2 regions of the Virgibacillus salexigens genome follow, and region 2 is predicted to be linked to the other one. Evidence: riboswitches for the same ligand, from Rfam matches in the RefSeq annotation. Region 2 holds a riboswitch; the other holds the start of a gene.
What was found. Region 2 has a riboswitch for S-adenosylmethionine ahead of BN990_RS14930 (5-methyltetrahydropteroyltriglutamate--homocysteine S-methyltransferase). Riboswitches for the same ligand answer to the same signal wherever they lie in the genome.

Region 1 (3,424 bases), on a different contig from region 2:
ATTTGTATTAATATCATAGGTATATATGGTTCCATGTTCGTCTTCAATAAATTCAATACCTGCTACTTGAATATGATTAGCAGCCAGTACCTCTTTATATTTTTCAATAATGGGGTGATGGAACCCTTGTCGAATTTGAAATTTTTCATTCTGCGCTTGTTGTTCCCCTGCCGGACAAAATAAATCTTCAATCGTGCAGGCATCTGCAGGACAGAGTTCAAACCCTTCAGATGTGTCAACCTTTACTGCATATACGAATTCTCCACCTACAAATTCGCAGCGGGTAATAGATGCTGATGGAGAATGAATGTATTCTTGTATTAACGTTACACCATCAACGGGTTCTTCAAATGTTTCACTTTCAATATATTGTTCTAATGCTGCTTTGCTATGAAACAGTTGTACGCCTAACCCTTTTCCAGCTCGATTGTGCTTGGTAATAAACGATCTCCCTTCGAATAATTCAGCTGCTTCTGATAATTGCGATTTCCCAACAGCAGCCACTGTTCTCGGCGTTCTCACTCCATATTTTTCCAATTCCAAATATTGTTGGACCTTACTTACTTCTAGCTGTAATGCTCGACTACCATTAATTACTGTTCTACCATGATACTCCAACCATGCTAACACTGCATTCGTCAATTCAGGAGCAAAACGATTCCCTCTTGTATGCGAAGAAGCACTCATTCGATTATAGAAAATTCCTTTAGGTGGTTCACTTAATAAATCGACCGTGCCATCATTCAGTAACCAGTCTTCATAAGGTAATCCCAATTCTTCTAATCTAGCAGTTAAATGGCTTGTCCATTCTGGATTTTCATGTAGGATATATATTTTACTCATTACATATCTTCCTTCCTTTATACCGTTGTTTGTTCTTTACGTAGTTGTTCGACTAAAGGCATAACTTGTTCAGAAAAACGTTTCATCTCTTCTAACTGCGGAGAGCATTGTAATAATAGCAAATCAACACCTGCCCTCTCATATTCGAGAATTCGTTCCGCTATTTGTTCTGGTGTTCCTATTAAATGTGGACGTAATCCTCGATTAGATACAGAATAATCCTTTAACTGAACAGCTTGTTCTAACTGTGATTTTGAAGTGAAATCTCCAAATCCACTATATCCACTTGTGTCTTTTACCATGGTGATTCGTTCTAATTCCGTAAGTGCTGCCGCTTCTGTTTCCCGACAAATTACATAAGCTGCCATTCCAAATGATCGAATCGGATCTTTATTTGCTTTCCTTCTACGTGATTTCATATCTTTAATTTTGTCAGCAACCTCTTCAACCGTGCCACCATGCATGACATAAGCATCACATAGTGTGGAAATTACCTGCTTACCCTTTTCACTTTCTCCCCCAGCGTATAACATGGGATTGGGGCGTTGCAGCGGCTTTGGTTCCAATTTTGTATCCTCAATTTGATAGTACCTTCCATGATAAGAAAAAGTGTCCTCTGTCCATAAACCTTTTAGTATATCGATAAATTCTGTTGTTCTTGCATACCGCTCATCATGTTCTGTAAAGTCTCCACCATACTGTTTAGCTTCTTCTTCCCACCAACCAGAGACAATATTAAGAGTAAATCGCCCATTGCTCATGCGATCGATATTTGCAGCCATTTTCGCAGTAACCGCTGGGTGGTGAAATACTGGACGCACAGCAGTCATAATTTCTATTTTATTCGTTACTGCTGCTAACCCAGCTGCAGTAGACCATGCTTCTAATGAATCTGCTTCTATTCCTTTTATATCATTTAAATAAAGTTCCGCAATTAGCGTTGTATCATATCCCCATTCCTCTGCCGCTTGAATAACTGTCTTCGCATATTCAAAGGTTGGCGGCATATGTTCATCATCTACATTACGTAACCATCCACCAAATATTGGTAACCAAAATCCATATTTCATTGACTCCACTCCCAGATGAATTTTTCCCAAAACAAAAAACTCTTTTCCGATAAGAAAAGAGTTTGAAATCTTGTTATTTCAGTTCTCTTCTTATCTTTCAAGTCACATGGACTTGATGGATTTGGCACAGTCTTTTTATAAATGGTTATAAAAACCTGTTGCCGAGGCTTCATGGGGCCATATCCCTCCACCTCTCTGGATAAGAACACAATATTTAATTCACTATATTAAGCCTATCGCAAATATGCTTATCTGTCAATTTTGATAACTCTTATCATTCGGAATGGATCATCATATCCAATAGTTGATTCTCCATTCGTTTTCCTTCTTCCTCATCTAATAAATTATTGAACATAATGGAAAATACAATTTTTTCTTTGTTCGCTTTTTCTGCATAACCGGATAAAGTACTAATGGTATATAAACTGCCTGTTTTGGCCTGAACCGGTAACCCATGCATACGGTGCTGTAAGGTACCACCAATGTCCCTTTCTGATTCCCCCGCAACTGGCAAGGCGTGAAAATAGGTTGAAAACCATTCCTTTTTTTGAATCACATATAGTAACCAGGAAATTTGGTTTGCTGGTATCAAATTCATATGAGATATTCCGGATCCGTCTCGCAACATCAATCCTTTTGTCTCCATCCCAAAATTCACAAGTTGTTTTTCTAACACATTTAATCCTTTTTCCCAACTACCTTCCCCATACACCTGCTTGCCCATTTCCTTTATCAAGATTTCACCAATTGTATTGTTACTATGCTTCATAAATGGAACCATCAATTTCGATAAGGGGATAGAATAACAAAAATGCAATAACTTTGTATTGGTTGGTACTTTAGCTATCTCCCACCCTCCACTATAGGTAATATGATGTTTAGTTAATGCCTGTTTGAACAAATCAATAGCGTATCCTGTTGGTTCCCATACCGATACCCACTCTTTCAATCCTTCGTGCCTATCGGGAATCTCGCCTGTTATCGTAATTAAATTGCTTCCATGTTGACGCTCAAATATTATATTTTCTTTTTTATTCGTTTCTACGGTAACTGCCTTATTATCTATTTCAATATATGTAGACTCCGGTGAAGAGGTAATTATAGGATTTTCCCCCAGCTTATTTGGTCTAATCTCCACCTTAATTGTTCCAGCATGATAGTCACTGTCTGGAGAAGCTGTTAAGGCTGAAATTTGCGCACCGTAATAATACGTTTCATCACTCCAAATCATATCTGGCGAGAGACGAACTGAATCATACCAAGTATCATCCCCAATAACCTTCCCTGAAATATGCTGAATACCCATTGCTCTAAGTTTGGCAGCAAATCCAGCGAAGTCTTTCGGTAATAAAGTAGGATCCCCTTTTCCTATTAGGTATACATTTCCTACTAAGCATCCCCCTTTTATTATTCCATCTGTACGTATCTCTGTCGAAAAGCGATACGCTTCACCTAATACAGCCAGACTGGCTGCTGCTGTCAACAACTTCATATTGGAAGCTGGACGTAAT
Region 2 (3,424 bases):
GTTCGTTATCCCCTTTTGGGTTAATAATCCTTTGTACGTATCTCCTTGATAAATAGGAAATTTAGATAACTGTTTTTCATGAATAATTGTTAAAAGTTGATTTAACGGATCGTTACTCTGATAACAAAGTACTTGCCTAGAAAATAAAGGAGTTACCCGTTTTGGCTCATTTAATTCTATTTCAATTTCTTCAATTCTCTCCACAATTGCATCATGCGGTTCTGCAATGGCATGTGTCATATCTAATTTATTATGTACGATAGCATTTCGTAGTTCTGCAAACTCCAAAAGATCATCACTATATTCGCGAACGAGGGCGTTAGAATTTCTAAGTATTTTTACAGCCTTAGAGAAACCTACATCTTTCTTATGAATTAATAACGCACGTAGCATTTTTTCTATTCGGTTGAATGCAGTAAGAAAACGCTCTGAGTTTTGATACATGGTTGTACTCCTCATTTTCATAGTAAGATGGGAAATAACGCCTTTTTTTCAGTAGATTGATTCATGGGTTTCGAAAAAAATAGAATGAAGCGGTTCTTCATCCCGAAAATGAAACATTGTGTTTATTGACTATGGCAGTTTATTTCCTGCTACTTGATAAATGTCATACCACTCTTTTCGAGTAATCTGAAGGTCAGATGCTGTTGCTATTAGTGACAAACGCTCTTGATTCATCGTACCTACAACAGGTTGAATTCCTGCAGGGTGACGTAGAATCCATGCAATAGCAATTGCTGTTTTTGTTACTCCGTATGTTTCAGCTATTTCCATAAGCTTTGTATTTAATTCAGGGAATTTTTCATTATCAATAAAAACGCCCTCAAAGAATCCATATTGAAATGGTGACCAAGCTTGTATTGTCATATGATTCATTCGAGAATAATCTAATACACTTCCATCTCGATTTATTCCATTTACATGCTGCGTGTTTACTTGCAGACCTGCATCGACCATTCCAGAATGCATAATACTGAATTGTAATTGATTAACAATTAAATCTTGTGCAACGTATTGCTTTAATAATTCTATTTGTAATGGGTTATGATTACTCACACCGAATTGTCTAACTTTACCACTATCTTTAAGAACTTGGAATGCCTCTGCCACCTCTTCAGGTTTCATTAACGCATCCGGACGGTGGAGTAATAATACATCAAGGTACTCTGTCTGGAGACGTTTAAGTATTCCATCTACTGATTCTACTATATGGTTTTTAGAAAAATCAAAGAACCCCTCTCGTATTCCACACTTTGATTGAATTTTCATTTTTTCTCGTACCGAAGGACGCATTTGAATAGCTTTAGCAAATATTTCTTCGGAATGCCCTCCGCCATAGATATCTGCATGATCAAAGAAGTCGATTCCAAGACCCAATGCATGGTGAAGTAATTTTTCCGCTTCCATTACAGACAATTGAGTTAGCCGCATACAGCCAAATGCAAGGTTAGAAACAAATAGGTCACTCTTTCCCAACTTTAATTTGCGCATACCACTCATCTCCTCTTCAATTTTATAACTCTAGCATATCATGAATAAAGAAAATTTGAAGTTTTAAAATAATAATGTTGACAAGACAATGTATATACGGTAATCTTATTTTCAATAATTAAATTAATCGTATAACTTCTTATCCAGAGAGGTGGAGGGACTGGCCCTTGGAAGCCTCGGCAACAGACTTTTCATACGTACTGTGCCAATTCCAGATGCATGCTGCATGAAGATAAGAAGAGGACAAGCTAATGTATATCAAAGCCTCTTCTTATCTATAAGAAGAGGCTTTTTAGTTATACAAACAAAAAGAAAGAAGGTATGTAAAATGACAACCACTCTTATTAAAGCTCCATTCAAGGCAGACCATGTAGGAAGTCTACTTCGACCAGAGAGACTGCATCAAGCAAGAAGAGATTATCAACAAGGCACGATAACAAAAAAGCAACTACGTGCGATTGAAACTGAAGAAATTAATTACATCGTTGATAAGCAAATTGAAGTTGGCTTAAAGGTAGTTACAGACGGTGAATTCAGAAGAACTTGGTGGCATTTAGACTTTTTGGAACATTTAAACGGCATTGAAGGATATGTCCCATCATCTGGCTACCAATTCAAAGATGTCGAAACAGAAAAATACGATGTACGTAACACAGGTAAGATTTCGTTTCATTCAGAGCATCCGTTTATACAGGATTTTATTGCGTTCAAAGAAATTGTTGGTGATCGTGCAGTACCTAAACAGACAATACCGAGCCCAAATCAACTTTTCAATAAAGGGATTCGAAATTCGGAAATCTACCCAAACATCGAAGATTATGCCAATGATGTAATCAAAGCATATCAAGATGCAATTCAAGCATTTTATGATGCCGGCGTTAGATACCTTCAATTAGACGATGTCTACATTGCAGGATTATCAGCACCTTCTATCCCATTTAATGATGGCGATTATTCAAGGGAACAATTAATTGATTTAGCTCTTCGCGTTGTTAATGGTGCATTAGAAAACAAACCAGATGACCTAAAGATTACCACCCACTTATGTAGAGGTAATTATCAATCAACTTGGGCTTTTGAAGGCAGCTATGCTTTAATCGCACCAACATTATTAGCAAAGGAGAAAGTAAATGGCTTTTTCTTCGAGTATGATGATGAACGTTCCGGTGACTTTACGCCTTTAAAGCATATTCCTACTGGAGGGCCACAAGTCGTATTAGGTGTTGTAACTTCGAAGACAGGAGAACTTGAAGATAAAGAAGCGATTATCACTAGAGTAAAAGAGGCAGCCAACTATGTACCTTTAGAGCAATTATGTTTAAGTCCACAATGTGGATTTGCTTCTACCCATCACGGCAATATCTTAACTGAGGAGGCACAGTGGAGGAAACTAAAATTCATTGTAGACGTTGCGAAAGAAATTTGGGAGTAACGATTCCTTACACCAATTATATCTATAAGCGTAATTTTATCGAAGTTTGAAATCGTTTTGCTTTTCGAAGAATATGGCCTTAGCTAACCCGGATAAGCAAAGTTCTTATCCGAGTGGAGCATCATGGGCCTTGTTGTTTCCGCAGAAGCCGAAGGGTTTCTACTGCTTCTTATCGATATATCAGTGGCTGCCTCCTTTCATAAAATCGTTTATGGAAGGAGGCATCATTCTAAATTTGATACCGCTTTTCGGAGGAATTTTATTCGGTTACCATTTGTAATTCAACCGGAATGAAACCTTCTACTTTTTCGCCTTTGACAATCTTTCCAACAGCAGCAATTGCTCTTTCACCGATTAAACCTGGCTGCTGTGCGATGGTTGCATCCATCGATCCTTCTTCTACAGCTGCTACTGCGTCATCAGTAGCATCAAACCCGACAACAACTACGTTATCTAATAAGCCCTGCGCCTGCAGTGCTTCCACTGCACCGAGTGCCATCT

Region 1: it holds a riboswitch for S-adenosylmethionine, as region 2 does, so the genes downstream of both, BN990_RS12600 (LLM class flavin-dependent oxidoreductase) here and BN990_RS14930 (5-methyltetrahydropteroyltriglutamate--homocysteine S-methyltransferase) in region 2, are expected to answer to the same signal.

What each region holds. Positions count from the first base shown of each region.
Region 1 is NZ_CCDP010000001.1:2,610,988-2,614,411, forward strand. It holds gene BN990_RS12595 (ATP-grasp domain-containing protein) at 1-843, opposite strand, end outside; gene BN990_RS12600 (LLM class flavin-dependent oxidoreductase) at 861-1,913, opposite strand; SAM riboswitch class I at 2,001-2,119, opposite strand; gene dacB (D-alanyl-D-alanine carboxypeptidase/D-alanyl-D-alanine endopeptidase) at 2,188-3,424, opposite strand, start outside.
Region 2 is NZ_CCDP010000002.1:426,991-430,414, forward strand. It holds gene BN990_RS14920 (CBS domain-containing protein) at 1-444, opposite strand, end outside; gene BN990_RS14925 (aldo/keto reductase) at 574-1,491, opposite strand; SAM riboswitch class I at 1,628-1,730, shown strand; gene BN990_RS14930 (5-methyltetrahydropteroyltriglutamate--homocysteine S-methyltransferase) at 1,820-2,923, shown strand; gene rbsB (ribose ABC transporter substrate-binding protein RbsB) at 3,183-3,424, opposite strand, start outside.